2 regions of the Cellulosimicrobium sp. TH-20 genome follow, and region 2 is predicted to be linked to the other one. Evidence: riboswitches for the same ligand, from Rfam matches in the RefSeq annotation. Region 2 holds a riboswitch; the other holds the start of a gene.
The links. A riboswitch is a leader RNA that binds a small molecule or an ion and turns the genes downstream of it on or off. The one in region 2 is predicted to bind S-adenosylmethionine.
Positions count from the first base shown of each region.

Region 1 (11,406 bases), 780 kb from region 2:
CGCGCGACGGGCGAGGTGGCGCAGTGGTGCGCGGCGCAGCTCGAGCTCGCCGAGCTGGAGGCGTCGCGCACGGCGCTCGCGCAGGCCGAGCTCCGCGCGCTGCGCGCCCAGATCAGCCCGCACTTCGTCTACAACGCGCTCGGTGCCATCGCGTCGTTCATCAGCACCGACCCCGAGCGGGCGCGCGACCTCGTGCTCGACTTCGCCGACTTCACGCGCTACTCGTTCCGCGGGCGCGGCGACTTCACGACCCTCGCCGACGAGCTGCGCTCGATCCACTCCTACGTCGAGCTCGAGCGCGCCCGGTTCGGCGAGCGCCTCGCCGTCACCCTGCAGATCGCGCCGGAGTCGCTGACGGCCGTCATCCCCTTCCTCTCCGTGCAGCCCCTCGTCGAGAACGCCGTGCGCCACGGCCTGGAGCCGCGCGAGCACGGCGGGACGATCGTCATCACCGCGCGCGACGAGGGCACCCAGACGGAGATCACGGTCGAGGACGACGGCGTCGGCATGGACCCGGCCGTCGTGCGTGAGCTCCTCACGTCGCGCGACACGACGCACGTGGGCCTGCGCAACGTCGACACGCGCGTCCGCCAGCTCTACGGCGACGACCACGCGCTCGACATCGAGACCGCGCCCGGCTCGGGCACGCTCGTGCGGCTGCGCGTCCCGCGGTCGCAGCCGCTGCACGAGACGGAGGTGAGCGTGCCGTGACCACCCCGGACCCGGCTCCGGCCGGCGGTCTCCCCGGAGGGGCGGGCGACGCCGTCGGGCTGGACGTGCTCGTCGCCGACGACGAGCGGCCCGTGCTCGACGAGCTCGTGGCCCTGCTCCGCCGCGACCCGCGCGTGCGCACCGTGCGCGGGGTCGCGAGCGGGTCCGAGGCGCTGCGCGAGCTCTCGTCGCGCACGGTGGACGCGGCGTTCCTCGACATCCACATGCCGGGGCTGACCGGCCTCGACCTCGCCCGCGCGCTCTCGCGGTTCGCCGACCGCCCGGCGGTCGTGTTCGTCACCGCCGACGAGGCGCGCGCCCTGGAGGCGTTCGACGTCGAGGCCGTCGACTACGTGCTCAAGCCCGTGCGGCGCGAGCGGCTCACGCGCGCGGTCGACCGCGTCGTCGAACGGGTCGCGGAGCGCACCGCGGCGGGGCGCACCCCCGCGACCGACGCGGCGGCACCGTCCGCGAGCGCCGCCGCTCCACCGCCGGTTGCCGGCGACCCGGCGGGCGGTGCGGCCCCGGCCGAGGAGACGCTCGTCGTGACGGTCGGCACGACGACGCGGCTCGTCCGGCGCAGCGCGGTGCGGTGGGTGCAGGCGCAGGGCGACTACTCCCGGCTCGTGACGGACACCGAGCAGTTCCTCGTGCGCGAGCCGCTCTCCGATCTCGAGGAGCGGTGGGCGCCCGCGGGGTTCCTGCGCGTGCACCGGTCGTACCTCGTGGACCGCGCGGCCGTGACCGCGGCGCGGTTCGGCGGGGCGCAGCCCGCGCTCGTCGTCGCCGGGCACGAGGTCCCGGTGAGCCGCCGCATGGTGCCCGCCGTGCGCGAGGCGCTCCTCGGGCCGCACCGGGGCGCGCCGTGACGGGCACCGACCCGCGTCGGGACGCGCGCGTGCGCGTCCGGTCCACCGACCTCCCCGCGGCGCGCCCCGGCCCTCGCCCCGGCCCCGGTGAGGGCGCCGTCCCGGGGGTGGGGCGCCGTCGGGCACGGCACGCTCCGGCGAGCCGGACGACGCCGCGACCGCCTACACGCGCGGGCTCGTGCGGGCCCAGCTCCGGCTCGGGCTGGCGTGCGTGGCGTCGTTCCTCGCGGTCGTCACGCTGCTCACGGTGACGATGAGCGGCGTGCCCGCGCTGGACGACGTCGTGCTGCTCGGCGTGCCGCTGCCGTGGCTCGTGCACGCGTACGGCTTCTACCCGGTGATCGTCGCGTTCGCGGTCGTCTTCGCGGTCGCGGCGGCGCGCAACGAGCGCCGGTACCGCGCGCTCGCCGAGGGCGCGGGCGGGCCCGACGAGCCCGGCCCCGACGACGGCGGTGCGCCGTGACCAGCGCGCTGCCCCTCGTCGCGATCGCGCTGCTCCTGCTCGCCACCGGCCTCATCGGGTTCTACGGCCTGCGGATCTCGCGCACCACGAGCGACTTCTTCGTCGCGTCGCGCACCGTGCGGCCGGTCTGGAACGCGTCGGCGATCAGCGGCGAGTACCTGTCTGCGGGCACGTTCCTCGGGCTCTCCGGCCTCGTGCTGCTGTCCGGCGCGGAGGCGTTCTGGTTCCCCGTGGGGTACGCGGCGGGCTACCTGCTCGTCCTGCTGTTCGTCGCGGGCCCCCTGCGGCGCAGCGGCGCGTACACGATCCCCGACTTCGTGCACGCCCGGCTCGACTCCGTGGTCGCGCGCCGCGTGACGAGCGTGCTCGTGCTCGTCATCGGGTGGCTCTACGTGGTGCCGCAGCTCCACGGGGCGGCGCTCGTCATCACGAGCGTGGCCGCGGTGCCGCCGTGGGTCGGCTCGGTGGGGATCGCGGTCGTGGTGAGCGCCGTCGTCGCCGCGGGCGGGATGCGCTCCATCACGTTCGTCCAGGCGTTCCAGTTCTGGGTCAAGCTCACCGCGCTCGCGGTGCCGCTCGTCTTCGTGCTCATGGCGCTCGGCGGGGCGTTCGAGCCCGGCGGCGCCGTCGTCACGTTCGACCCCGCCGCCGTGTTCCCCCACGAGGCCGGGCCGGGCGGCCTCGACGCGTACGCCACCGTCTCGCTCCTGCTCGCCCTCCTGCTCGGCACGACCGGCCTGCCGCACGTCCTCGTGCGCTTCTACACCTCGCCCGACGGCGGCTCGGCCCGCCGCACGACCGTCGTCGTGCTCGTCATGATCAGCGTGTTCTACATGGTGTCGAGCACGCTCGGGCTCGTGGCGCGGGTCGTCGCGCCCGACCTCGCGGCGCCCGGGGTGGCGGACACCGTCGTCCTCACGCTGCCGACCCGCCTCGTGCCCGGGCTCGGCGGCGAGCTCCTCGCCGCGCTCGTCGTCGCCGGGGCGTTCGCCGCGTTCCTCGGGACGTCGTCGGGGCTCGTGGTCGCTCTGGCGGGCGTCGTGAGCCAGGACCTGTTCGGCGGCACCGTGCGGTCCTTCCGCTGGTCGGCGGTCGCGTGCACGCTCATCCCGCTCGCGTTCGCGCTCGTCACCATCCCGCAGGGCCTCGTGACGAGCGTCGGGACGGTGTTCGTCTTCGCGGCGTCGGCCCTGTCCCCCGTGATCCTGCTCGGCGTGTGGTGGCGCGGCCTCACCGCGCGCGGCGCGGTGGCGGGCATGGTCGTGGGCGCCGTCCTGTGCGCGACGGCGCTGCTCGCGTCGTCCGCGCTCGTCGCTGCGGGGTACGGGAGCCCGTCCGGCAGCACGGCCGACGGCGTCCCCGGCGTCGTGCGCGCCCTGCTCGCCCAGCCCGCCGCCTGGACCATCCCGCTCGCGACGGCGACCGTCGTCGTCGTGTCGCTCCTCGACCGGCGCGGGCCGCCGCTGCGCACCGACCGGTTCCTCCGCCGCCTGCACGTGCCCGAGCGCCGGAGGGCCTGAGACCTGCAAGGCCGACGACGACCCGTCGCCATGGTCGGTGTCTGGGACCTCGCTCGAGCACCTGAAATCTGTAGCGTAGGAAACCTGAAATTCGTAGCGTAGAGAGCCTGAGATCCGTAGCGCGGGGCGCCGCTACGCCTCCGGCCGATCCCTCCGCATCTCACCTGGCGGGCGCTCTCGACCGCATGTCGGATGGGTCGTAGGATCGTGCCAACCATCCAGAGCGGTCGAGAGTCCTGGCTCGACGACACCGCAGCAACCCGCCGACGGAAGCCTCCCGAGGACAAAGGTGCTAACGCCAGGGTCGATGGAGTGACGCATGACCTCAGAGGCATCCTTCGCGCACCGTCCGGGCCGTCCTCGGCCGACGGTGTCGTTCGAGCTCATGCCCCCGCGCCGACCGGACGCGGCCCCGAAGTTCTGGGAGACGGCACGCCGTCTCGTCGCGACGCACCCCGACTTCGTGTCCGTGACGTACGGCGCCGCGGGCACCGACCGCGCGACCGCGCGCCAGGTCGTCGGACGCCTGCTCCAGGGCACGCCCGTGCTGCCGATCGCACACCTCACGTGCGTCGGGGCGTCGCGCGAGGACGTGGAGTCGGTCATCACCGACTTCCTCGACGAGGGCGTGCGGAGCTTCCTCGCGCTGCGGGGCGACCCGCCGCGCGACCAGCCGGACTGGCAGCCCGCGCCCGACGGCGTCCGGTCGTCGACCGAGCTCGTCGCGCTGCTGCGCGAGGTCGAGGCGTCGCGCTGCGCGTCCGACCCCGCCGTCGCGCTGCGCGGCGCAGCCCGGCCGCTGACGATCGCCGTCGCGACGTTCTGCGACGGGAACCCCGCCGCCGGCACGACGCGCACCCAGGAGGTGCGCCGCCTCTGGCAGAAGCAGCAGGCCGGCGCGAGCTTCGCGATCACGCAGCTCTTCTACGACGCGTCGTCGTACACCGACTTCGTCGCCGAGGCCCGCGCGGCCGGCGTGACGATCCCCATCCTCGCCGGGCTGCTGCCCACGACGGAGCCCGCGCGGCTCCGTCGCGTCGAGGAGCTCACGGGCGTGCGCGCGCCCCAGCACCTGCTGGACGCGCTCGACGCCCTGCCCGACCCGGAGGCGCAGCACGCCTACGGGATCGCGTACTCGGTCGACCTCGCGCAGCGCGTCCTCGACGCGGGCACGCCCGGTCTGCACGTGTACACGTTCAACAAGCACCGCGCCGCTCTTGACCTGCTCGAGGGTGTCCACCTCGGCGGCGGGTCGGTCGGGACCGGGGGCGGCGCCAGCGCCGCCGCCGCCCCGCTCGTCCCGGACCTGGCCAGCGGGCCGTGGGTCACCGGCACCTCCCTGCCCACGACGAGCGCCGCCACGCACGGCGCGCCCGTCTGACCGGTCCTCCGGACCAGCAAGAGGTTTCGATCATGGCCACTTCCGTACCCTCCCCTACCCAGAACCCGGTCGGTTTTCCCGCCGGCACCGTGCTCGGCTACCCGCGCATCGGGCGCCGCCGCGAGCTGAAGAAGGCCGTCGAGGCGTTCTGGGCCGGCAAGACGTCGGCCGACGAGCTCGAGGCCACGGCCCGCGAGCTGCGCCTCGCGACCGTCCGCCGGCTCGTCGACCTCGGCCTCGGCGCCGACGACGCCTCGGTCCCCGGGTCGTTCTCCTTCTACGACCAGGTGCTCGACGTCGCCGCGGCCCTCGGGGCGGTCCCGTCGCGGTTCGCGTCGCTCACCGACGACGCCGGCCGCCTCGACCTCGCGGGCTACTTCACCGTGGCGCGCGGCCAGGGGGACGACGCCCCGCTCGAGATGACCAAGTGGTTCGACACCAACTACCACTACCTGGTCCCCGAGATCGGCCCGGACACCCCGATCCGCTTCGTCGACGACCGCGTCGTCCGCGAGTTCGTCGAGACCAAGGAGGCAAGCGTCGTGACGCGGCCCGTCGTCGTCGGGCCGGTCACGTTCCTCGCGCTGTCCAAGGCCGCGGACGACGCGCCCGCCGGGTACTCGCCGCTCGACCGCCTCGACGACGTCGTCGCCGCCTACGCCGACCTGCTGCGCGCGCTCGCCGCGGCGGGGGCGCCGTGGGTCCAGCTCGACGAGCCGATCCTCGTCACCGACTCGGTCGACGTGCCGTTCACCGAGCTCGCCGCCGCCGTGGGGTCCGCGTACCGCGCCCTCGCGACCGACCTCCGCCCGGTGCCGAGCCCGGGGTCTTCGGCGGCCTCGTCCGCAAACCCGGCGGCAACCCCTGGTTCGGCGCAGGACGCGCGGCCCGCGATCCTCGTCGCCACGCCGTTCGGCGGGCTGGAGACGTCGCCGGACGGCGACGGCGCGACCTTCGACTTCCTGGCGACCCTCGCGGGCACGGACGTCGAAGCGATCGCGATCGACGCCGTCCGTGCGGACCTTCCGGACTCGCCCTACGACGACCTCCTGACGAAGACGCTCGTCGTCGGCGCGATCGACGGGCACAACGTGTGGCGCGCCGACCTCTCGGCAAAGCTCGACACGCTGACCGCCGCGCGCAGCCTCGGTGCGGGCGCGGTCGCCGTCGGCACGTCGACGTCGCTGCTGCACGTGCCGCACGACGTCGAGGACGAGACGTTCGCCGAGCCCGGCACGGCGTCGGGCACGACGCTCGACCCGCGCCTGCGCGACTGGCTCGCGTTCGCGGACCAGAAGGTCGGCGAGGTCGCGACGCTCGCCCGGGCCCTCACGGAGGGTCGCGACGCCGTCGCGGAGGAGATCGAGGCGTCCCGCGCGGCGGTGGCGTCACGCGCGGAGGCGAGCGGCGTCGTCGTGCCCGCGGTGCGCGAGCGCGCGGCCGCGCTGACCGACGCGGACTTCGCGCGCGGCGCGTACACCGAGCGCGCGGCGGCGCAGGAGGCGCGCCTGAACCTGCCGCTGCTGCCCACGACGACGATCGGGTCGTTCCCGCAGACGCCCGAGATCCGCCGCGCCCGCGCGCTGTGGACGAAGGGCGAGCTCGCGGACGCGGACTACACGACCGCGATGCGCGAGGAGATCGCGCGCGTCGTCGCGCTCCAGGAGGAGCTGGGCCTCGACGTGCTCGTGCACGGCGAGCCGGAGCGCAACGACATGGTGCAGTACTTCGCGGAGCACCTCGACGGGTTTGCCGTCACGGCGAACGGCTGGGTCCAGTCGTACGGGTCGCGCTGCGTGCGCCCGCCGATCCTGTGGGGCGACGTGACGCGCCCGGCGCCGATCACCGTCGAGTGGTCCGCGTACACGGCGTCGCTCACCGAGAAGCCCGTCAAGGGCATGCTCACCGGGCCGGTGACGATCCTCGCGTGGTCGTTCGTGCGCGACGACCAGCCGCTCGGCGACACGGCGAACCAGGTGGGCCTCGCGCTGCGCGACGAGATCGCGGACCTCGAGGCCGCCGGCATCGGGATCGTCCAGGTCGACGAGCCCGCGCTGCGCGAGCTCCTGCCGCTGCGCCGCGCGGACCAGCCGGCGTACCTCGACTGGTCCGTCGGGTCGTTCCGGCTCGCGACGTCGGGCGTGGAGGCGGCGACGCAGATCCACACGCACCTGTGCTACTCGGAGTTCGGCGAGGTCATCGGCGCGATCGACGGCCTCGACGCCGACGTGACGTCGGTCGAGGCGGCGCGCTCGCGCATGGAGATCGTGCCGGAGCTGCGCGACGCCGGGTACTCCCGCGGCATCGGGCCGGGCGTCTACGACATCCACAGCCCGCGCGTGCCTTCGACGGAGGAGGTCACCGAGCTGCTGGAGCTCGCGGTGAAGTCGATCGACCCGCGCGTCGTCTGGGTCAACCCGGACTGCGGCCTGAAGACCCGCCGCTACGAGGAGACCGTGCCGTCGCTCGAGCACCTCGTCACCGCGGCGAAGGCCGTCCGGGCCACGCTCGGCTGACCCCGGGAGACGCCGGAGGCCGGGTCCCGTCGGGACCCGGCCTCCGTGTCGAGGGTGTCAGCGCTCGGTCGTGCCCGTGCCCGCCATCGGGAGGGCGAAGGCGAGCGTCGCCGCGGCGAGGCCGCCCACGAAGAGCCACACACCGCCGTCGACGCCGGACATGCCCGAGCCCATGAGCACGAGCCCGCCGACGAACAGCGCGAACGCCACGACGAACCGTGCGACCGCGCCCGCGTGACCGGGGATGTCGCGCCCTTCGGTCCCGGTGGGGAGGGGGCTGTGCGCCGCCTGCTCGCTGGACGTGGTCATGGGGTTCTCCTTCTGAGGTCGGAACGGGAGCCGGACGTCGCCGTCGGCGATCAGTCCAGGTAGTTCTCCACCGTACCGGGGTCTCGCACCGTCGCCGCATCGGGGTCGCGGCCAAACTCCCGGGCGGCGCCGCGCTGGCGCAGCAGGTCCCAGCACTGGTCGAGCTCGACCTCGATCGCCCGGAGCCGCTCGTGCTCCTCGCCCCCGGTGATCTCCCCCTGCGCGAGCTGCTCGCGGAGCTCGCGCTCCTGCGCCACGAGGTCGCTGATCGTCCTGCGGATGCCGCCGTCGGTCGCCATGCCGTCCACGGTATGCCCGACGGCGCGGGCGCGCCCCGGGAGGCCGGCCCCCCGCGGGCGCGGCGTCGGCGGTGCGCCCTAGGCTCGTCGCATGACGACGACGATCGGGCGCACGGTCCTGCTCTGCCACGACCTGGACGCGAGCGCCGCGTTCTGGGCCGACGGGTTCGGCTTCCGCACGTTGTTCCAGGGAGAGACCGAGGGGTTCCCGCTCCTCCACGTCGGCCCGGGGCGCGTCGACGAGCCGGGTCTGTGGCTCGTGCCGCTCCCCGAGGGCGGCGCCCCGCTCGTGCGTCACGGCCTGCCCAACCTCGTGCTCTACGTCGACGACCTCGACGCGACCCTCGCACGCCTCGCCGCGGCCGGGGTCGAGCCGTTCGTCGGGCCCGACGCCGACGCCGAGACCGGCGACCGGTTCGCGCACGTCCACGACCCCGACGGGCACCGGGTCGTCGTCGTGCAGCTCGGGACGACGACCGACCCCGCGTAGCGGGCTACCGAGCGCGCACCCATGTCGCGTCGTCGGCGAGGATCGTCACCTCGTCCTGGTCGACGACGAGGAACCCGCCCCCGATCCGCAGCTCGGCCGTCGGGCGGTCCGGGGTGCGCAGACGCACCCGGCCCGCCATGAGCGACGCCGCGACCGGCTGGTGCCGCGGCAGGATGCCCAGCGTGCCCGACGCCGCCGGGACCGTCACGCTCCGCGCCTCCCCCGCCCAGAACACCCCGGACGGCACCACCACCTCCACGGACACCAGCCGCTCCCCGGCGGGTGCGGCGGTCTCGGACGGGGACGGCAGGGCGACGGGCACGGAGTTCCTCCCGGACGGCGGACGGCGGAACCCCCGAGTCTGGCCGAGCGACCCGCTCGCCGGGCCCGGCACTTCGTCACCCGGGCGGGGCCGAAGGTCACCGGGGAAGCACCCGCCGCGGTGGTGCCGGCGGGCGGCCCGCGGGTGGCCCGTGGGTGGCCCACGTCACGATGGGCGCATGAGCAACCACGCGCACGGCATCCACCACTCCATCGACTACGTCGAGCTCCCCGTGACCGAGCTCGCCGCCGCGCAGGCGTTCTACGGCGCGGCCTTCGGCTGGGAGTTCGTCCCCTACGGCCCCGGGTACGCCGGGATCCGCACGGCGGCGGAGTCCGGCGCGGACGAGGCCGGCGGTCTGCGTCTGGCCGAGTCGGGCGACGTGACCCGCGGCGGTCCGTTCGTCCTGCTGTTCTCCGAGAACCTCGACGCGACGCTCGCCGCCGTCCGGAACGCGGGCGGCGAGGTGGTCGAGGGCCCGTACGAGTTCCCCGGCGGCCGCCGGTTCCACTTCCTCGACCCGAGCGGCAACGAGCTGGGCGTCTGGGCCACGTCCTGAGGGACGGCGTCGGCCGTCGAGCGGGGTGCGTGGCGGCCCGGGCGGCAATCACGTTGACGACGGCGGGGGCCGAGGCGCACCATCGAGGGTGACGGTTGCCGAGGGCAGCCGTCCGTCGTGCCGGATGGGCACGACCACGAGTCAGGATCGCGCCGCCGGCGCGCCGCACGGGACGAGGAGACGCGGATGCACGGCACCGCAGGCTGCGAGGTGGCCATGGCGGCCTGCTCGGGCGCCCTCTCCCCCCGCACCGTCACCCGCTGAGACCACCGGGCCGCGGGCCGTCGTCCCCGACGCCCGCCTCGCTCCGGGGCGCACCGCCGTCCGACGACCCCGTCGTCGCGGCCGCGCCGGTCACGACGCGACGGCTGCGGGCACGCCGTCCTCCCCGCCCCCGGCGGCGCCGTCGTGCGCCCGGGCGAGCACGCGTCGTCGTGCACGCCCGCCGGGCCGCGGACCGTCCTGACACGGAAGCAGCGAACCCATGAACCCCCTGACCGAGAAGCAGATCCGCGCGTCGTTCGTCAACGCGTCCAAGCGCGAGGCCGCGCAGGCGACCCTCCCCGACCTCGACACGCTCGACTGGGACCGCCTCGACTACCTCGGGTGGCGCGACCGCAAGGCCCCGCTCCTCGCGTACGCCGTCGTGGAGGTCGACGACGAGCCGCGCGGCGTCCTGCTGCGCTCGACCGACGCCAAGACGGGCGGACGGCGCAAGCGCGCCGTGTGCGCGTGGTGCGAGGACGTCGTCGTGACGGACGACGTCAGCCTCTACGTGGCGCGCCGCGCCGGGGCCGCCGGGCGCCGCGGCAACACCGTCGGCACCCTCATCTGCACGCAGTTCCTCTGCTCGCAGAACGTCCGCCGGGCGCCCACCCGCACCGAGATGGGCGACGACGAGTCGATGCGCGAGCTGTTCGTCGAGCTCCGCGTCGACGGCCTCCGCGAGCGCTCCGCGCGCTTCGTCACCGAGGTCATGCGCGACGTGTGACCGACCTCGGCTCTACCTCGGCAGACCCGGGCTCTACCTCGGCGGACCCGGGCTCTCCCTCCGCGGACCCGGGCTCTCCCTCGGTGGGCCCGGGCTCTCCCCCGCGCCAGGAGGGCCACCAGTTCCACCGGCCCAGGAGCGTCATCGTCGCGGGCAGCAGCAGCCCGCGCACGACGGTGACGTCGAGGAGCACGGCGACGGCCATGCCGACGCCGACCTCCTTCATCGCGACGAGCTCTCCCGCCGCGAAGCCGAGGAACACGATGCCGATGGCGACGGCCGCCGTCGTGACGACCGGGCCGGACGCGGTGATGCCGCGGAGCACGGCCCGGTCGTTCGCGACGCGCGGGTCCTCGCCGGGCGTGCGGGCGCGCCACTCCTCCGCGGTGCGGGACAGCAGGAAGACCTCGTAGTCGGTGGACAGGCCGAACACGAGCATGCCGACGAGCAGGGGCGTCGTGACGTCGAGCGCGCCCCACGGCTCGAACCCGAGGAGCGAGGCGCCGACGCCGTGCTGGAACACGGAGACGAGGACGCCGAGCGTCGCCGCGAGCGTGAGGAGGTTGAGCACGAGGGCCTTGAGCGGCACCACGAGCGAGCCGGTGAGCAGGAAGAGCAGCACGAAGGTCGCGAGCACCACGACCCCGGCGGCGAGCGGGAGCCGCTGCGCGAGGTGCTCCTGGGTGTCGACGACCTCGGCGGCCGGTCCGGCGACCCGCACCTCCAGGTCGGTGTCGAGGGCGCGCACGGCGTGCACGAGGTCCTGCGCCTCCTGGGCCGTCGCGTCACCGCCCGGGCCGACGTCGGGCGTGAGGTCGACGACGGTGACCTCGGGCGGGTAGCCGGTGTCCTGCATGGCGTCCTCGACACCGGGCAGGGCGGCGGCCCGGTCGAGGAGGTCGGGCACCGCCGGGTCGTCGACCGGGCCCTCCACGAGCACGGTGACGGGCGCGACGCCGAGGTCGGCGAAGCGGGA
Region 1 is NZ_CP020857.1:982,959-994,364, reverse strand. Features, by position in the region: gene B8281_RS04505 (sensor histidine kinase) at 1-711, shown strand, start outside; gene B8281_RS04500 (LytTR family DNA-binding domain-containing protein) at 771-1,580, shown strand; gene B8281_RS04495 (hypothetical protein) at 1,759-2,043, shown strand; gene B8281_RS04490 (cation acetate symporter) at 2,040-3,563, shown strand; SAM riboswitch class I at 3,775-3,877, shown strand; gene B8281_RS04485 (methylenetetrahydrofolate reductase) at 3,883-4,944, shown strand; gene metE (5-methyltetrahydropteroyltriglutamate--homocysteine S-methyltransferase) at 4,977-7,460, shown strand; gene B8281_RS04475 (hypothetical protein) at 7,518-7,769, opposite strand; gene B8281_RS04470 (DUF2630 family protein) at 7,820-8,068, opposite strand; gene B8281_RS04465 (VOC family protein) at 8,160-8,558, shown strand; gene atpC (ATP synthase F1 subunit epsilon) at 8,563-8,880, opposite strand; gene B8281_RS04455 (VOC family protein) at 9,059-9,439, shown strand; gene B8281_RS04450 (FBP domain-containing protein) at 9,924-10,430, shown strand; gene B8281_RS04445 (efflux RND transporter permease subunit) at 10,414-11,406, opposite strand, start outside.
Region 1: linked by a shared signal. The riboswitch ahead of B8281_RS04485 (methylenetetrahydrofolate reductase) and the one ahead of B8281_RS00970 (aminotransferase class V-fold PLP-dependent enzyme) in region 2 are both predicted to bind S-adenosylmethionine.

Region 2 (11,406 bases):
TCGTGCAGCGCGAGGTCGCGCGCCGCGTCGCGTCGCTCCAGCAGGGCGGCCAGCCCGTGGACGTCGCCGAGGCGATCGCGTTCCTCGCGTCGCCCGCGGCCGGGGGCGTCAACGGGCAGGTGCTGCGCGTGTGCGGGCAGAACGTGGTGGGCCGGTGACGGCGCCCGCGGGCGCCCCGGCGCGCGTCGAGACGCTGCCCGCCGTCCCGGGTCTGGGCGGCCTGTACGTGCGCGGGCTCGCGGCGTCGGGCCGGATCGCGGCGGCGCACCGGCTCCCCGTCCGGGGCGGCCGGACGGAGCTGACGCTCCCGGACGTCACCTACCGGGTCGCGGCCGTCCCGACGGGCGACGACGCGGCGCCGGGCCACGTCGGCAGCGCCGCGCACCTCGCGCGGTACGCGCGGCTCGTGGGCGAGGCGCCGTCGGACGTCCTGCCCGCCGGGTACCTGCACGTGCTGGGGTTCCCGCTCGCGACGGCCGTCATGGTGCGGGCCGACTTCCCGCTCCCGCTGCTCGGCATGGTGCACCTCGCGAACTCGGTGTCCGTGCTGCGCCCGGTGCGGCTCGGGGACGCGCTCGAGGTCCGCGCGTGGGCGCAGGACCCGCGCCCGCACCGTCGCGGGGTCCAGGTGGACCTCGTCACGGAGGTCTCGGTGCTGCGCACGGACGACGAGCGCGCCGCGGGGAGCGGGCTGGCCGCGACGACGCTCGCCTACCGAGGCGTCTCGACGTACCTCGCGAAGGGCGCCTCCCTCCCGGGCGGCCCCGCCACTGCCGACGCCGAGGGCCCGGCCGCGTTCGTCCCGCCCCTGCCCACCGCGCGGTGGACGCTCGGGGCGGGGACCGGCCGCGCGTACGCGGCGGTGTCCGGCGACCGCAACCCGATCCACACCTCGGCGCTGGGCGCCAAGGCGTTCGGGTTCCCGCGGGCCATCGCGCACGGCATGTACACCGCGGCGCGGGCGCTCGCCGAGGCGGGCCCCGGTCGCGGCGACGCCTACGACTGGACCGTCACGTTCGCCAAGCCGGTGCTGCTGCCCGGCACGGTCGACGTCGCGCTGCGCCCGGCGGACGACGTGCCCGCCGAGGTGCGGGACGCCGTCGGGCAGGTCGCGGCGGCCGTGCCCGACGGCGCGGGCGACCCGGGCACGGGCGTCACCTACCAGGCGTGGGACGGCAAGGGCCGCCTCCACCTCGCGGGCCGCGTCACCCCCCGCCCCTGACCCCCGCTGCCGAGCACGGGGTTGATGTCGTTCTCGAGCGCATGACGACACCTACCCCGTTGCTCGACGCCACGCAGGCTCGTGCTCGGCGGGACAGCCCCGTCAGGGCAGGCGGGCGAGCAGGCCGGCGCGGACGGTCGGCCACTCGTCGCGGAGGACCGAGAAGTAGGCGGTGTCCTGGCGGGAGCCGTCGGGCGCCACGCGGTGGCTGCGCAGGACGCCCTCCGGCACTGCGCCCAGGCGCCGGATCGCCCCGATGGACCGGCTGTTGCGGGCGTCGGCGCGGAGCGCGACGCGCGCGACCCCGAGGTCCTCGAACGCGTGCCGCAGCAGGAGGTACTTGCACGCCGGGTTCGTCGTCCCGCCCCACCACTCGCGCGCGTAGAACGTGGACCCGAGCTCGACCCGGCCCTGGGACGGGACCCACTCGTAGAGCGACGTCGAGCCACGGACCACGGCGTCGGCGGTCGCGCCGTCCGCACCGGGTGCACCGGGAGCGCCGGGAGCACCGAGGACCGCGAACGCGAGCCGGCCCGGCGCGGCGGCCGCGTCGCGCACGTAGCCCTCCATCGCCTCCGTGCCGCGCGGGACGGCGCTGGACATGCCCGCCCAGATGCCGTCGTCGACGAGGGCGCCGAGCGCCGGCGCGTGGGTCGCGGCGAGCGGTTCGAGGCGGACGCCGAAGCCTTCGAGGACGGTCTCGTGCTGCACCCGCACATCCCACCACACCACCGGTGCTCCGACCGCGTGCGAACCCGGCCGACCGTGGTTACGGTCGAGAGGTACCGACGAGAGGAGCACCCATGGGACTCGGAGACAAGGCCAAGCACGCCGCCGAAGAGGCGGGTGGCAAGCTCAAGGAAGGCGCGGGCAAGCTCACGGACAACGAGCGGCTCGAGGCCGAGGGCCAGGCTGACCAGGCCAAGGCCAACGTCAAGCAGGCGGGCGACGACGTCAAGGACGCGTTCGACCGCTGACGTGCTCCACCGTTCTGCTCACGAGGGCTCCGCTCCGGCGGGGCCCTCGTGGCGTCTCCGGGACCGTTCGACCGGGACGCGACGACCGGGATGCGACGACCAGGACTCGACGAGCGGGAGCCGCGACGGTCAGGACGCGGCGAGCGGCCGGACGTCGGCCGACGGCGCCGGGGCGAGCACCGGGACGACGCGCGGGGCGGTGATCCGCGCGAGGAGGCCCACCTCGACCCCGGGCCACTCGGGCGCGAGGATCGAGAACAGCACGGAGTCGGCGCGCGTCCCGTCGGGCGCGGTGCGGTGCCCGCGCATGACGCCCTCCTCGTGGGCGCCGAGACGGCGCATCGCACCGAGCGAGCGCTCGTTGCGGGTGTCGACGCGGAAGCCGACCCGGTGCACGTCCCACGTCTCGAACGCGTGGCGCAGCAGCAGCCACTTCGCCACAGGGTTGACGAGGCTCCCCCACGTGGAGCGCGCGTAGAACGTGCGGCCCACCTCGACGCGGCGGTCGACGAGCGACAGGTCGCGGAACGCGGTGCTGCCGAGCACGGCGCCGGGCGCGCCGTCGGGGCCGACGGCGCGCACGACGAAGCCCGTGAGGTCCGGGGCCGCGCGGGTCGCGGCCACGAGATCGGCCATCCCCGCGACCCCGTAGGGCAGGGGGATGCTCATCCCTGACCACATCGCCTCGTCGACGAGGCCGGCCAGCGTCTCAGCGTGCTCCAGGGCCAGCGGTTCCAGCCGGAAACCGTGCCCCGAGAGGACGACGTCGTGCAGCACAGCGCATATCAGAGCACACGCGGAACACCGCGCCAAGAGGGTCCGGCGACGCGGTGGACAACGCTCGGCGACGGTCCGGTGAACGGGCTCCGCCGTCGGCCGCCGACGCCGGTCAGACGGCCGGCCCGCAGCCCGCCGCGTCGGCGAGGAAACCCGCCGCCGCGGTCGCGAAGAGCCCCTCCAGGCCGGACCCCGCGGGGACCGGGCGGGGGTCGTCCACGACGGCCCAGCAGCCGTCGACGACCTCGTACCGGGTGGTCGGTCCCTGCTCGACGTACGCGCGCACGGCCTCGACGAGGCGCACGACGTCCGCGCCCGTCGTCCCGACGCCCACCGAGGCGCGGATCGCGCCCGCGTCGTAGCCGAGGCGCGCGAGCAGCGGGTGCGCGCAGAACCGGCCGTCGCGCACGCCGATGCCGTGCTCGGCCGAGAGGTAGGCGGCGACGAGGCCCGGGTCGTGGCCCTCGACGGCGAACGTCACGACGCCGACCGGGTCGACGGCGTCGTCCCACACGCGCACGACCCGGACGCCCGGGACGGCCTCCAGGCCCGCGACGAGGGCCGCGCGGAGCGTCGCCTCGTGGGCGTGCAGGTCGGCCGGGTCGAGCGCGGCGAGCGCGTCGCACGCCGCCGCGAGCGCCGCGGCGCCCACCACGTTCGGCGAGCCGGCCTCGTGGCGTGCGGGCGCCGTCTGCCACTGCGTCCCGGTCACCGCGACCTGGCGCACGGCGCCGCCGCCCGCGAGGTAGGGGGTGCCCGCGTCGAGCCAGTCGCGCCGCCCGACGAGCGCCCCCGCGCCGAAGGGCGCGTAGGTCTTGTGCCCCGAGAACGCGACGTAGTCGACGCCCGACGCGGCGAGCGAGAACCCGCGGTGCGGGACGAGCTGCGCGCCGTCGAGCACGACCCGCGCCCCGGCGTCGTGCGCGGCGCGGACGACCTCGGCGACGGGCAGGGACTCGCCCGTGACGTTGGAGGCGCCGGTCACGGCGACGAGCGCGTACGGGAAGCGCGCGAGCTCGGTGCGCAGGCCCGAGAGCGTCTCCGCGACGGACGCGCCGCCCGCGAGGACCGTCGCGCCGCCGGCGCGCTGCCACGGCAGCAGGTTCGCGTGGTGCTCGACGTCGAGGACGAGCACGCGCCCGGGCGTGCCGTCCGGGTTCGCCGGGACGCAGCCCGCGAGCAGGTTGAGCGAGTCGGTCGTGTTGCGCGTGACGACCGTGACGTCGTCCTCGCGTGCGCCGACGAACGCGCCGATCGTCCGGCGCGACGCCTCGTAGAGCGCCGTGGAGACCTGCGACAGGTAGCCCGCGCCGCGGTGCACGCTCGCGTAGAGCGGCAGCACCTCGGTCACGCGGTCGGCCACCGAGCGCAGCGCCGGGGCCGACGCCGCGACGTCGAGGTTCGCGTACGGCACGCTGCGGCCGTCGACGAGCGGGACGAGCGTGTCCCCGCCGACGACGGGCAGGAGCGCGGGCGCGTCGGCGAGCGCCGCGAGGTCAGGGGCCGGGGCGTCGGTGGGACACGAGACGTCCGCGAGAGCAGTCATGGCACAGTCCTCCAGGGTCGTCCGGGGAGAACCTCCCCGCGCTTGCCGCCCGCCGGTCGGCGTGCGGCCTGGTCGTCACCCGGGGCACCCCGCCGCGAGAGGAGGGTTGCCGGCCAGCAAACCGGGGTTTCGCGCTGGCACTCATGACCTGCGGACCAGGATGTCCGCGCGGACGGTGACGTGTCAACCGGTGGTCACGGCGTCTCGGATGGCGGGACGCGGCGCTCCGCGTCATAAGCCCGCGCGTCGGAGCCACGCGGCGTCGGGCACCTCCACCCCGGGCCGCTCCCCGAGACGGGCGTTCCGCACGTCGGACGCGTGGCGTACGATCCGAGCCAACCATCCGGAGCGGCCGAGTGACGTGGCACGTCGACGCCGCAGCAACCCCCCGGACCGCCTCGGCGGCCGGGCGCAGGGTGCTACTGCCACGATCGATGGAGGAGGACTCTCATGAGCGACCAGTCCCAGCAGGCGTCGGCACCCCGGCCGGCACCCCCCGAGGCGCGTCCCGCCGTCGGCTACGCCGGCGACCTCACCCCGCAGCAGGCGTGGGACCTGCTCGCGCACGACGAGCGCGCCGTGCTCGTGGACGTCCGCACCGAGGGCGAGTGGCGCACCATCGGCGTGCCCGACGCCACGGAGCTCGGCCGCGACGTCCTGTTCGACGAGTGGGTGACCCCGGCGGGCCCCAACCCGCGGTTCCTCGACCGGCTCGTCGAGGCGGGCCTGACCCCCGGCGACGAGCGTCCCGTCGTGTTCCTGTGCCGCTCGGGCCAGCGGTCGATCGGCGCGGCGCGCGCGGCCACGGCCGCCGGGCTCGGGCCGTCGTACAACGTGCTCGAGGGCTTCGAGGGCGCCCAGGGGTTCTCGGGCCTGCGGGACGTCGAGGGCTGGAAGGTCCGCGGGCTGCCCACCACGACGTTCGACGAGGCCGCCCGGTGAGCGCGGTCGTGCCCGGCGGCTCCGGCCGCAAGCCCCTGCCCGCGAGCGCCCGCCCCGCGACGCTCGCCGTGCGCGGCGGCCACGCGCGCACCGAGTTCCAGGAGACGTCCGAGGCGCTGTTCCTCACGCAGGGCTACACGTACGACCGTGCGGCGGACGCCGAGGCCGCGTTCAAGGGAGAGCTCGACCGGTTCGTCTACTCGCGCTACGGCAACCCGACCGTGCACACGTTCGAGGAGCGCCTGCGCCTCCTGGAGGGCGCGGAGGCGTGCTACGCGACGGCGTCCGGCATGTCCGCCGTGTTCACGGCGCTCGCCGCGCTGGTGCGGTCCGGGTCGCGCATCGTCGCGGCGCGCGCGCTGTTCGGGTCGAGCCTCGTCATCTTCGACGAGATCTTCGCGAAGTGGGGTGTGCGGACGGACTACGTCGACGGCCACGTGCTGTCGCAGTGGGAGGAGGCGCTGTCCACCCCCGCGGACGTCGTGTTCTTCGAGACGCCGTCCAACCCCATGCAGGACATCGTCGACGCGCGGCGCGTGAGCGAGCTCGCGCACGCCGCCGGCGCGGTCGTCGTGCTCGACAACGTCTTCGCGACGCCGCTGCTGCAGCGGCCGCTCGAGCTCGGGGCCGACGTCGTCGTCTACTCGGCGACCAAGCACATCGACGGGCAGGGCCGCGTGCTCGGCGGCGCGATCCTCGGGACGGAGGAGTACGTCACCGGTCCCGTGCAGACGTTCATCCGCAACACCGGGCCGTCGCTCTCGGCGTTCAACGCGTGGGTGCTGCTCAAGGGCCTCGAGACGCTGCCCGTGCGCGTCGCTGCGCAGAACGCCGCCGCGGCGCAGGTCGCGGAGGCACTGGAGCAGTTCCCCGGGATCGGCCGCGTGCGCTACCCGTTCCTCGCCTCGCACCCGCAGCGCGAGCTCGCGCGGTCGCAGCAGAGCGGCGGCGGGACCGTCGTGACGTTCGACCTCGCCGTGCCCGAGGGCACCGACCCCGAGACGGCGAAGAAGCGTGCGTTCACATTCCTCGACGCGCTCCAGGTCGTCGACATCTCGAACAACCTCGGCGACGCGAAGTCCCTCGTCACGCACCCGGCCACCACGACCCACCGCAAGCTCGGCCCCGAGGGCCGCGCCGCGGTCGGCATCGCGGAGACGACCGTGCGCCTGTCGGTGGGCCTGGAAGACCCGCAAGACATCATCGAGGACGTCGCCCAGGCGCTGAACTCCTGACCCCCGCCTCCCGCCGAGCAGGCGGTATCGGTTCGTCCCGGCGCCGGGACGAACCACGACCGCCTGCTCGGCGGGCAGAAGGGGCGTGGTCGACCCGGGTAAGTCGCTCTAGCCTGACCCGGGTGACCGCCTACGTCCGCCCGCCGATCCTCCGCCAGGTGTTCCACGACGCCGACGGGGTGCCGTTCGAGTACGGCAGGCGCTGGGACCATCTCGACGGGCCGCCCGAGGACACGTACTCCGTGGACTCCCACCCGGAGCGGTTCGCGCCGCTCGCCGGCGTCGCCGACGCGCTCGTGCGGCACCTCGCGGCGACGTACGCCGTCACGGTCGAGGACGTCGACCTGCGCGGCGTCGACCTGGCGTCGCACACCGCGGTCGGGCCCGCGCACCCCGTGCTCGCGGGGGTCCGGAACGTCGGTCCGGACGCCGTGCGGGCGGTGCGCGTCACGCCCGCGTCCGACGACGCCGCGGCGCTGGCCCTCGTCGTGACGGACTACCCGGGAGTCGTGGTGCGCGCCGGGGTGCTGCACGAGGACACGTTCCCGTCGTGCGGGTGCGACGCGTGCGACGACACGGCGGCGGGCGCAGCAGAGGCGCTCGAGGACCTCGTGCTGGGGGTGGCGGCGGGCCGGTTCTCGGAGGCTGTGCGGCGGGCGCTCCCCGGTCGTCACGAGTGGTGGGTGGCGCACCGCCTCGACGAGCCCGACGGCGGGTACTCCGCGGGCGAGGGCCGCACCCGGCTGGCGCGCGGCGTCGGGCAGCAGGCAAGACGGCGCCTCGCCACCCTCCCGGGCGGGCTCTGGCAGCCCTGGCCCGCCGCGGACTGAAACCCTCGCGCCGCGAAGGCGGACTCGCGTCGTCCGGGGACCGGAACGGGCCGCCACCGCGCGCTCGGCGGCCGGGCGCGCCTGATCGAAAGACGTGGCTCGTCGCCCGGGGTGCGGCCTACGGTCGTCGGGTGCCCGACGCCGTCTTCGACGACCCCCGCCTCGCCGCTCTCTACGACCCGCTCGCCCCGGACCGGTCCGACCTCGACGCCTACGTCGCGATCGTCGACGAGCTGGGCGCGCGCCGAGTGCTCGACGTCGGGTGCGGCACCGGGACGTTCGCGTGCCTGCTCGCGCAGCGCGGCGTCGAGGTGGTGGGCCTCGACCCGGCGGGTGCGTCGCTCGACGTCGCCCGCACGAAGCCGGGCGCCGAGCGCGTGCGCTGGCTGCACGGCGACGCGACGACCCTCCCCCCGCTCCAGGTCGACCTCGCGACGATGACGGCGAACGTCGCCCAGGTGTTCCTCACCGACGACGCGTGGGCCGCGACGCTGCGGGGCGTCCACGACGCGCTCGTGCCGGGCGGGTGGCTGGTGCTCGAGACCCGTGTCCCCGCCCGTCGGGCCTGGGAGGGGTGGGTCCGCGAGGCGACGGTCACGCGCGTGGAGGTGCCCGACGTCGGCCCGGTCGAGTCCTGGACCGACCTCACCGACGTGTCGCTCCCCTTCGTGTCCTTCCACGACACGACCGTGCTGCCCGACGGCACCACGCTCCACTCCGACTCGACGCTGCGCTTCCGGGAGCGCGAGGAGGTCGAGACGTCGCTCGTGGCGTGCGGGTTCGAGGTCGTGGACGTCCGGGACGCGCCCGACCGCCCGGGTCGCGAGTGGGTCTTCGTGGCGCGGCGCGGCTGAACCGCGCAGCGCTCCCGCGCGCGTCAGCCGCGACGGTCGCCCAGCACGACGACGTCCTCCGGGCGTCCGCCCGACCGTGCGACGTGCGACCGGACCGCGTCCAACTCCTCCGGGAGCAGGAGGAAGGTCACCGACGTCCCGGTGTCGTTCACATCCCAGAGCAGCGTCCCGTCCTCGTCGAAGCCCGAGCCGCAGATCGTGAAGGGGGCGACGGCGAGGGCGAGGTCGAGCTCGCGGTCGTCGCGCGGGTCGAGCTCGAGCGAGATCGGGGGCTCCCAGCCGAAACGCCGGGCCAGGTGTCCGCGTCGTGCGCGGCGCAGCTCGTCCAAGGCGTGCACCGCGTCCGTCGCGTCCGGTGGCCACGGCTCGTCGGAGTACACGTCGACCTGGAGCCGTGCCACCCGGTCGCGCAGCGCCTGGAGCGCGCCGCGGCACGCGGCCGCGACGGTGCCCGGCGCGGCGCCGTCGGCGATCGTGCACAGCACGGCCGTCGTCCTCCGCTGCCGCATCGGGCCTCCCTCGGGTGCCGGTCCCGCCGCGGCCTCCGCGCGCGTGGGGTGCGGACACCGTAGTCCCCGGTCCGCCTGTGGACGGCGGTTCGACGGTGTGGGTCGCACCTCGTAGATTCCTCGTAGCGCACGGCCACGGGCCGGGCGCGTGATCACGCCGCCACCACCGACAGGGGTCCTCTTGCTGCACGTGCACCGCTCCGAGCGTGCCGAGGCGCTCGTGGCGCCGCTCGCCGCCGTGCTCGCGGAGGTCCCGGCGGACCCGTTCACGCCGGACGTCGTGGCGGTCCCGACGCGCGGGGTGGAGCGGTGGCTCGCGCAGCGGCTCTCGCACCACCTGGGCGCGGGCGAGACGGCGGGGATCTGCGCGAACGTGGACTTCCGGGGCCCGCGACGGCTCGTCGAGCAGGTCGTGGCCGACCTCACGGACATCGACCCCGACGACGACCCGTGGCGGCCCGAGCGGCTCGCGTGGTCGGTGCTCGAGGTGCTCGACGCGCACCTCGCCGAGCCGTGGGCGGCGCCGCTCGCGCGCTACGTCGGCGACCCGGGCGACGAGGTGCGGCGGGGCCGGCGGCTCACGCTCGCGCGACGGCTCGCCGACCTCCTGGTCGACTACGCCCGGCAGCGGCCCGAGGTCGTGCTCGCGTGGTCGGCCCCGGTCGCGGGGGCCGCCGTCGCGCCGGACGACCTCGCGTGGCAGCCCGAGCTGTGGCGCCGCCTGGTGGAGCGCGTCCCGGCGACGGACCCGGCGCGGCGCGTGACGGAGGCGGTCGCGGCGCTGCGTGCGGACCCGGCGGCCGTCGACCTGCCGCCGCGGTTGTCCGTGTTCGGGCCCACGCGGCTCCCCGAGGACGAGCTCCGGGTCCTGCGCGCGCTCGCCGAGCACCGCGACGTCCACCTGTGGCTCGTGCACCCCTCGCCGGCGCTGTGGGCGACGGTCGCCGAGTCCGCCGGCGACCCCTCCACGAGCGGCGCGGAGCCGGGCTCGGACCACGCGGGCGCGCCCGTCCGGCGTCGCGCGGACCTGCCGACGTTCGCGCGCCACCCGTTCCTCGCGTCCACAGGCCGGGACACGGTCGAGCTGCAGCTCCGGCTGGCCGCGGGCGAGGCGCGCGAGACCCACCACGCGGCCGCGCCCCCGCCACCGACCCTGCTCGGCGCGCTGCAGTCCGCGCTGCGGGCCGACGCACCGGACGGCGCCCACGTACTGGACCCGGCGGACCGCTCCGTGCAGGTGCTCGCGTGCCACGGGCGCGCCCGGCAGGTCGAGGTGCTGCGCGAGACGCTCGTCGGTCTGTTCTCCGCCGACCCGACGCTCCAGGCGCGCGACGTGATCGTCCTGTGCCCCGACGTCGAGACGTTCGCGCCGCTCGTCACCGCGACCTTCGGCGCCGTCCCCGAGCTCGGCGACGACGCGCACCCGGGCCAGCGGCTGCGGGTCAGCCTCGCGGACCGCGGCGCCGGGACCACCAACCCCGTGCTCGCGCTGCTCGCCACGCTGCTGCGCCTCGCGGACGGCCGCGTCACGGCGTCCGAGGTGCTCGACCTCGCGGCGAGCGGCCCGGTCCGCCGCCGGTTCCGCTTCTCCGACGACGACGTCGACCGCCTGCGGCAGTGGGCCGTCGAGGCGGGGGTCCACTGGGGCGAGGACGGCGAGCGGCGTGCCCGCTTCGGGATCGACGAGCACGTGCGGCAGGGCACGTGGGACGCGGCGCTCGACCGCATCCTGCTCGGCGCCGCGATGGCCGACGAGGACGCCCGGTTCGTCGGGCCCGCGCTCCCGCTGGACGACGTCGGCTCGACGGACGTGGACCTCGCGGGCCGGCTCGCGGAGCTCGTCGCGCGGCTCACGGAGATCCTGCGCGGCCTCGACGGCGTGCACCCGCTCGCGCACTGGCTCGACACCCTCGACCGCGCGCTCACGCTCCTGGCGGAGGCGCCGCCGACGGAGGCGTGGCAGATCGGCTCCGCACGCCGCGTGCTGGGCGACGTGCGGGCGGCGGGTGCCGCGCACGGCGGCGTCGCGCTGCGGCTCGCGGACGTGCGGGCGCTGCTCGACGACCGCCTGGCCGGGCGCCCGACGCGCGCCGGGTTCCGCACGGGCGCGCTCACCGTGTGCTCGCTCGAGCCGATGCGCTCGGTGCCGCACCGGGTCGTGTGCCTCCTCGGGCTCGACGACGGCGTGTTCCCCCGCACCGCCGCGCCCGCGGGCGACGACCTGCTCGCCCGGCACCCCGAGATCGGCGAGCGCGACGCGCGCAGCGAGGACCGGCAGATCTTCCTCGACGCCGTCGCCGCGGCGGGCGACCACCTCGTCGTCGTGCACACGGGGGCCGACGAGCGCACCGGGGCGCCGCGCCCGCCCGCGGTCCCCGTGGCGGAGCTGCTCGACGCGCTGGACCGGGTGGCCACCACGGCCGACGGGCGCCCCGCGCGCGAGCACGTCGTCGTGCAGCACCCGCTCCAGACGGTCGACGAGCGGAACTTCACGCCGGGCGCGCTCGGCGTCCC
Region 2 is NZ_CP020857.1:205,679-217,084, forward strand. Features, by position in the region: gene B8281_RS00945 (3-oxoacyl-ACP reductase) at 1-158, shown strand, start outside; gene B8281_RS00950 (MaoC/PaaZ C-terminal domain-containing protein) at 155-1,222, shown strand; gene B8281_RS00955 (GNAT family N-acetyltransferase) at 1,325-1,933, opposite strand; gene B8281_RS00960 (CsbD family protein) at 2,026-2,199, shown strand; gene B8281_RS00965 (GNAT family N-acetyltransferase) at 2,329-2,976, opposite strand; gene B8281_RS00970 (aminotransferase class V-fold PLP-dependent enzyme) at 3,089-4,522, opposite strand; SAM riboswitch class IV at 4,556-4,671, opposite strand; gene B8281_RS00975 (rhodanese-like domain-containing protein) at 4,973-5,464, shown strand; gene B8281_RS00980 (O-succinylhomoserine sulfhydrylase) at 5,461-6,699, shown strand; gene B8281_RS00985 (DUF6226 family protein) at 6,822-7,529, shown strand; gene B8281_RS00990 (class I SAM-dependent methyltransferase) at 7,661-8,383, shown strand; gene B8281_RS00995 (hypothetical protein) at 8,407-8,892, opposite strand; gene recC (exodeoxyribonuclease V subunit gamma) at 9,083-11,406, shown strand, end outside.